Planctopirus limnophila DSM 3776: one gene and its partner. The protein of the gene in region 1 interacts with the protein of each later gene in a pairwise test. Links are inferred from orthologs where the notes say so. Each region holds a gene or a part of one and is shown on either strand. Other genes may lie near its edges. The genes, in order: leuS and ligA.

Region 1 (3,648 bases):
TGGATGGCAACTGTTCGATCCGGTGCTTTCCCGGGTGATGACCAGTTGACGCTCTCCCTGATCAGATCTGATAGGCACGATGGAAGTGACAATCACACAGGAATCTGGGCCGGAAGGGAGGCTTATGGCACGAAAAGCGCAACATGCATGAAGCTTTGAGCCCGCGTGTTTTCTGGCTTCTTCTGGAACAGGATGACATATAAGTATGGCATGCTCACTCCGAGCCGTGAGCATGGCACGACGCGACCCGACACTCGACAAAGGTGTGACGTAATCAGGGCACGCAGCGGGAAAATGGTGAAGTTAAGACGAGGGAGGGTGGGTTCGTGGCGGGAATGGTTGGCGGGGTCTAAACTGGTGGCTCTGGTTCAGGACTTTGTGATCATTGATTCACCCTCTTTCAGCTGGTTTGATTCATTATGCCTCGTTATGACGCCGCCCGCATTGAACCCAAATGGCAGGCCTATTGGGACCAGCATGCCACTTTCCGTACGGAAATGGATGTTTCCAAGCCCAAAATGTATGTCCTCGACATGTTCCCTTATCCTTCGGGAGATGGGCTGCATGTGGGACATCCCGAAGGATACACAGCGACCGATATCACCTGCCGGTTTGCCCGCATGCGGGGGAAAAATGTGCTCCACCCCATGGGCTGGGATGCGTTTGGTCTGCCGGCTGAGCAGTATGCCGTCGAAACGGGGACGCATCCCCGGATCACCACCGAAAAGAACATTGCCACCTTCAAGCGGCAACTCAAGAGCCTGGGCTTCAGCTACGACTGGGAACGCGAACTCGCCACGACCGATCCGGATTACGTCCGCTGGACGCAGTGGATCTTTCTCCAGCTCTTTGACACCTGGTATGATGAAACCTGCGAGTGGACAGGTCCGGATGGCCAGGTGCGAACCGGTCGCGGCCGCCCGATCAGCGAATTGCCCATCCCTTTAGAAGTGAAGGCCCAGGGAGAGCCGGCTGTCCGCAAATATCAGGATGCGCATCGACTGGCCTACATTCATGAAGCACCGGTCAACTGGTGCCCCGCTTTAGGAACAGTGCTCGCCAACGAAGAAGTGACCGCCGACGGCAAGAGCGACCGGGGGAATCATCCCGTCGAGCGGCGAAACCTCAAGCAGTGGATGCTGCGGATTACGGCTTATGCCGAGCGCTTGATTGGGGAACTTGATCAGGTCAACTGGCCTGAGTCGATCAAGCTGCTGCAAAGGAACTGGATTGGTCGCAGCGAAGGAGCGGAAGTTGATTTTGTGATTGACCCGGCCAGCTGGCGCGGGAAATCGGCCGCTGGTGAGGAAAAGCTCCGGGTCTATACCACCCGGCCCGATACGCTCTTCGGGGCGACGTACATGGTGCTGGCCCCCGAACATCCGCTGGTCGATGCGATCACCAGGGAAGATCGAGTGGCCGATGTGGCGGCTTACCGCCAGAAGACCTCTCTCAAGAGCGACCTCGACCGAACCGATCTCGCCAAGGAGAAATCGGGCGTCTTCACCGGCGGCTACGCCATCAACCCCGTCAACGGCGAGAAGATCCCCATTTGGATCGCCGACTATGTCCTCATGAGTTACGGCACCGGCGCGATCATGGCCGTCCCCGCGCATGACGAACGCGACCTCGAATTTGCCACCTTGTTTGGTATTCCGGTGATTCCTGTGGTTTCTCCGCCTGAGGCACCTGGTGAAGGCTTGATTGGCTTCACGGGTGCCGGGATTGCGGTCAATTCCGGGCCTTACTCAGGCCTTACAACAGATGAGGTGAAGGCGCAGATCGTCGCTGATCTGGCGGCCAAGGGCGTCGCCAAGAAGGCGGTCAACTATCGTCTTCGCGACTGGCTGTTCAGTCGTCAGCGTTATTGGGGGGAGCCATTCCCCATCTGGCACGAACTGGATGCTCAAGGCGAGCCTACGGGGATGGTGCGGGCGGTCAGCGCGAGCGAGCTGCCGGTGAAGCTCCCCGAGATGGAAGACTTCAAGCCGACCGGCACGCCTGAACCGCTGCTTTCGAAAGCCCCTGCCGAGTGGCTCTACGCGACAGCAGCCGATGGTACGAAACTGAAGCGGGAAACGAACAGCATGCCTCAGTGGGCGGGGAGCTGCTGGTACTACCTGCGCTTCTGCGACAACAAGAACAGCGAGCGGTTTATCGATCCCGAGAAGGAGAAGTACTGGCTGCCGGTTGACCTCTACATTGGTGGTGCGGAGCATGCGGTGCTGCATCTGCTCTATTCGCGATTCTGGCACAAGGTGCTCTTTGATCGCGGGCATGTGACCCATGCCGAGCCATTCCAGCGACTGGTGAATCAGGGGATGATTCTCGGCGATTTAGAATTCGTCGCCTTTCAGAACCCGACAGGTGAGTTCGTCACGGCGAAGGGGACCGATGTCAATCGCTATATTGACGCCCAGGGGCAAACCGTTATCCCTGTGAAGCTCAAGGCGGACGATGTCGAGAAGCAGGGGGACAGTTTTGTCCTCAAGAGCGATCCGCAGATTGTGGTCGATGCCCGTTCGTTCAAAATGTCGAAAGCCCGGCGAAACGTGATCAATCCCGATCAGGTTGTCGAGCAATATGGAGCCGATTCGCTGCGGTTGTATGAGATGTTCATGGGGCCGCTGGAAGCGACCAAGCCGTGGAGCATGTCGGGTGTCGAAGGGATTTATCGCTTCCTGGGCCGTGTGTGGCGACTGATTGTCGATGATCAGCTTGACCAGGTCGTGCTGAACTCGAAGGTGCAGCCTGTCGAGCCGAGCCCTGCACAGAATCGGATCTTGCACAAGACGATCAAGGCGGTGACAGACGACATCGAGCGGCTGTCGTTCAATACCGCCATCAGCCGCATGATGGAGTTTGTGAACGAGTTCACTGCTGCTGACGTGCGGCCCAAAATCGCGATGGAAAAGTTCGTGCTGCTCATCTCGCCCATGGCGCCACATCTGGCGGAAGAGTTGTGGGAAGTGCTGGGGCATGAGAAATCGCTGGCCTATGAGCCCTGGCCAGAGTTCGATGAGACGTTACTGGAAGAAGCCACGATCGAAATCCCCGTGCAGGTGAATGGCAAGGTTCGCGGCAAGATCACGATTGCCAAGGACGCCACGGCAGAAGTCGTAGAAGCGGCAGCCGCAAGCGACCCGCACGTGAGCAGTCAGTTGGAAGGGAAGACGATTGTGAAGAAGGTCTATGTCCCAGGCCGGATGATGAATTTCGTGGTGAAATAACGCCGCTTGAACAAGCAGGCGTTCTTACCCCTTCTCCCGTTCCGACGGGAGAAGGCCGGGATGAGGGGAACTCGAACGTATCTGGTGTGCGATTAACGAATGACTTCATCGGAGTGTGGTCCTGGTCTCTAACCAATGGCCAACAATCATCGCTCCTGCGAAACAAATCCATGGGGACATGGGGACAAAGCCGTGTTTCGCAGAGTGTTTCTTGTGACGATCGTCACCCAGACGTGCAAAGCCACGTCTGGGCCACCCTTGCCATTATGGCGTAAACGACAAAACACATTTGGTATATCAATTGTGTACAATGATGAGAAAATTGGCGTCGTATCCGCTTGTATGAACGGAGGAAGGTTTTCATGTCACATAGAGATTCTAGTTCTAAAGAAGAAGAGGTCATGATTTCATGTGAAAC
Region 2 (3,304 bases), 1.1 Mb from region 1 along the record:
TCTGCTGGTCATGGCGTTTGTGAGCCATACGGCCAATCTCCAGCTGATGTCGCAGATTTTCGTGGGACTCTCGCTGCTCTGTGCCGGGACAGTCGCCCTGATGCCTGTCGGGATTCTGATTTTCGGCGGCCGTTCAGCAGCTAAGAAGACCGCTGCCAAAACACCTGCGGGGAAAAAATCGCAAGCAGTTGCCGACGAGGACGATGCGGAAGTACTCGATGACGAAGAGGAGCTTGAAATCGAAGACGATCTCGAAGCCACCTCGTCGTTTGAACCCGTTGTGGATGATGAAGAAGATCTGACGGAAGCCGTCGAGCCAGACTCTCAGGAAATGTTCCTCGAAAGTGCCGATGACCTCGAAACGACTGCAGATGATTTCTTCGACGACTTGGACGAAGACGAAAAGCCTAAGAAAAAGCGATAAATTTTCCCGCATCACCGGATTCCTATCCATACAGCCCAAGTGACGTTATTCACAAAGGTTTGTGAGCAAGCTTCTGTTCCCTCTATGATCCTTCGAGAGAGCATTCAGGAATCCTCGAAGCAATGTGGGACTCGATGAGTATCGCAGAACTCCTGGCCAGACCATTGCCGACATCAGCAGATCAGGCCCGACATCTTCTCGACAAATTGCGGCAGGAAATCCGCCGGCACGACCGGCTGTATTACGTGCTGGCCCAGAATGAGATCAGCGATCTCGAATACGACCGGCTGATGGCTCGCCTCCTTGAAGTAGAAGCCGCCTTTCCCGAGTTAACGACCGCCGACAGCCCATCGCAAAAAGTGGGTGGCGAACCCATCGAAGGGTTTGTCCAGGTCGCACACTCCGTTCCCATGCTTTCGATTGATAACGTCTACGACGAATCCGGCCTGCTGGAATTTGGCCAGAAGGTTTCCCGCCGCGCCAGTGAAGTTGGCTGGAAAGGCCCCATGGAATGGCTGGCCGAGTTCAAAGTCGATGGCGTCGCTCTCTCGTTGATCTATGAGGAGGGCAAACTCATCCGTGCTGTCACGCGTGGCGATGGCCGTGTCGGAGACGACGTCACCCATAATGCAAAGACGATTAAAGGCGTGCCGCTGTTCCTGGAGGATGGCTCGTCGAAAAAATCGCTCTTTGCCGAATCGAATATCCCGCGATTGCTCGAAGTTCGTGGTGAGGCCTATATCGGCAATCAGGATTTCGCCAAAGTTCGTGCTCATCAACTGGAGCGTGGAGAAGAACCCTTTAAGAACAGCCGCAATGCCACGGCAGGGTCACTCAAACTGCTCGATCCGAAGTTGTGTGCCCAAAGGCAGCTGCGATTCTTTGCCCACTCGCTGGGAGCCATCGACGAGCAGGAGGCCACTCGATTCAAGACCCATGCCGATTATCTGGAGCTCTTTTATCAGGTGGGATTGCCGACTGTCCCCATGACGGCCTGCCATCCATCCTTCGAAGCAGCGGTTGCTGCCTCTCCAACCATGATGGAAGCGCTCTCGACACTTGATTTTGAAGTCGATGGACTCGTCTTCAAAGTCAACAATCTGGCTCTACGGGCGGAACTGGGAATGACCAGCAAAAGCCCGCGCTGGATTGTCGCCTATAAGTGGGAACGCTATGAGGCCGCCACCAAGGTCCTTAACATCACTGTGCAGGTCGGGAAAACAGGCGTATTGACGCCAGTCGCCGATCTCGAACCTGTCGAGATTGCAGGGACCACCGTTTCGCGGTCGAGTCTGCACAATCGCGATGAAATTGAGCGGTTGGGTCTTGGCGTGGGCGATACGGTGATTGTCGAAAAGGCCGGCAAGATCATTCCCCACATTGTTCGCGTGGAGGAACATCTTCGGCCCACAAATACAGCTCCCTATAGATTTCCCGAGACTTGCCCCGAATGTTCCACAATCGTCGAGCAGGATGAAGGGGGCGTTTACATTCGCTGCCCGAACATCAATTGCCCGGCCCGCTTTCGCGAATCCCTCAGATACTTCGCTTCCCGCCAGGCGATGGATATTGAAGGCCTGGGAACAAAGCTGGTCGAGCAACTGGTTTCCAGTCGTTTGGTGCAGAGCATCAGCGATCTCTATCGCCTCGTTGATAAACGAGCCGAACTGCTTGAGCTCGAAAGACTCGGTGAGAAATCGGTCGATTCACTCCTGGCAGGATTGGAAGCTTCTCGTCAACAACCCCTCTGGCGATTGCTCACGGCACTCAATATCCGACATGTCGGGCAGCGGACTGCACAAATTCTGGCCGAACGATTTGGTTCGATGGATCGATTATCTGCTCAGACAATCGAAGAGCTTTCGGCCACTCCCGAAGTGGGCGAAGTCATCGCGCAATCGGTGCATCATTTCTTCCACACCGAGTACGGCTCGAAGCTGATTGAGGAACTAAAAAATCTGGGGCTGAATCTCGGCACTGAAAGCGAACAGAAACAAATCGCTGCAACAGAAGGAGTACTATCAGGGAAGACGTTTGTGGTTACCGGTACATTGCCCTCCATGGGCCGGGAGGAGATTGAAGAACTGATTCGTCTTCACGGCGGACACGCAGCGAGCAGTGTCTCGAAGAAGACCAGCTTCGTCGTGGCTGGTGAGAATGCCGGGAGCAAACTGACCAAGGCCCAATCACTGGGAGTGCCAGTCATTAATGAAGCCGAATTCATGAAACTCATTGGCAAGGCTTGAGGTTCTTTGTCCAGAATAGATAACTCATGGTTCAATCATCGCGTCTTTTTGCAGTACAAGTGAGATCAGATGTGCCATGCTTGCAGCTCTGGGCAAGCATGTCTGGCAAACGTTCAACGCGAAGTTGATTTTGGCAAAGTGAATGCGGCGATTGACCACATGACGCCGAGATGAGTGACCTGCCACAGACCACAGCGAACCAGAGACACGAGAGACATCGATCCTTTGGAGAATTGGAGAAGAAGTTCATGCATTCCCGCGCGCAGGATAACAACACTGGCTCGCTTTCTGTAAATGCCAGCATGGGCAACTCCTGTGATGAACACCGCGATGTTTCTCTTCCGGTCCAGCAGAATCATGTCGTCACTCGCCGCGCATTTCTTCAGAGTGCATCCCTGGCCGTAAGTGCCAGCTGCCTGAGTTTATCCGGTTGCCCCTGGGGAAAATCCGAGCCAGTCGGTAAACCGCTCAGTGGGGTTTCTTTGGAGATTGCCAGCCCCTCCGCCTGGAAGTTGGCCGACTTCTGGGAAGTCCTCATTGGTGAATGGGAAGCCCAAACGGGGGCCGTAGTGAATTTTACCGACAGCTCGATGGAGGCCGCTTCTCACCCGCAACTCGCTTTTGTGGCCAACGA

Evidence for each region.
Region 2: the proteins of leuS (region 1) and ligA interact in binary tests that used the Escherichia coli proteins (3 or more experiments, as listed by UniProt). The link is inferred for Planctopirus limnophila DSM 3776 from one-to-one orthologs.

The regions. Positions count from the first base shown.
Region 1 is NC_014148.1:4,796,157-4,799,804, reverse strand. The notes cover bases 104-3,430. They hold leuS (leucine--tRNA ligase), read left to right. Parts: upstream 104-419; coding sequence 420-3,230; downstream 3,231-3,430.
Region 2 is NC_014148.1:3,681,625-3,684,928, reverse strand. The notes cover bases 126-3,108. They hold ligA (NAD-dependent DNA ligase LigA), read left to right. Parts: upstream 126-546; coding sequence 547-2,670; downstream 2,671-3,108. Other genes in these bases: PLIM_RS14600 (ABC transporter substrate-binding protein), read left to right, coding at 2,919-3,108; PLIM_RS14610 (hypothetical protein), read left to right, coding at 126-424. Outside these bases: more of PLIM_RS14610, read left to right, coding at 1-125; more of PLIM_RS14600, read left to right, coding at 3,109-3,304. UniProt on the Escherichia coli protein: DNA ligase that catalyzes the formation of phosphodiester linkages between 5'-phosphoryl and 3'-hydroxyl groups in double-stranded DNA using NAD as a coenzyme and as the energy source for the reaction.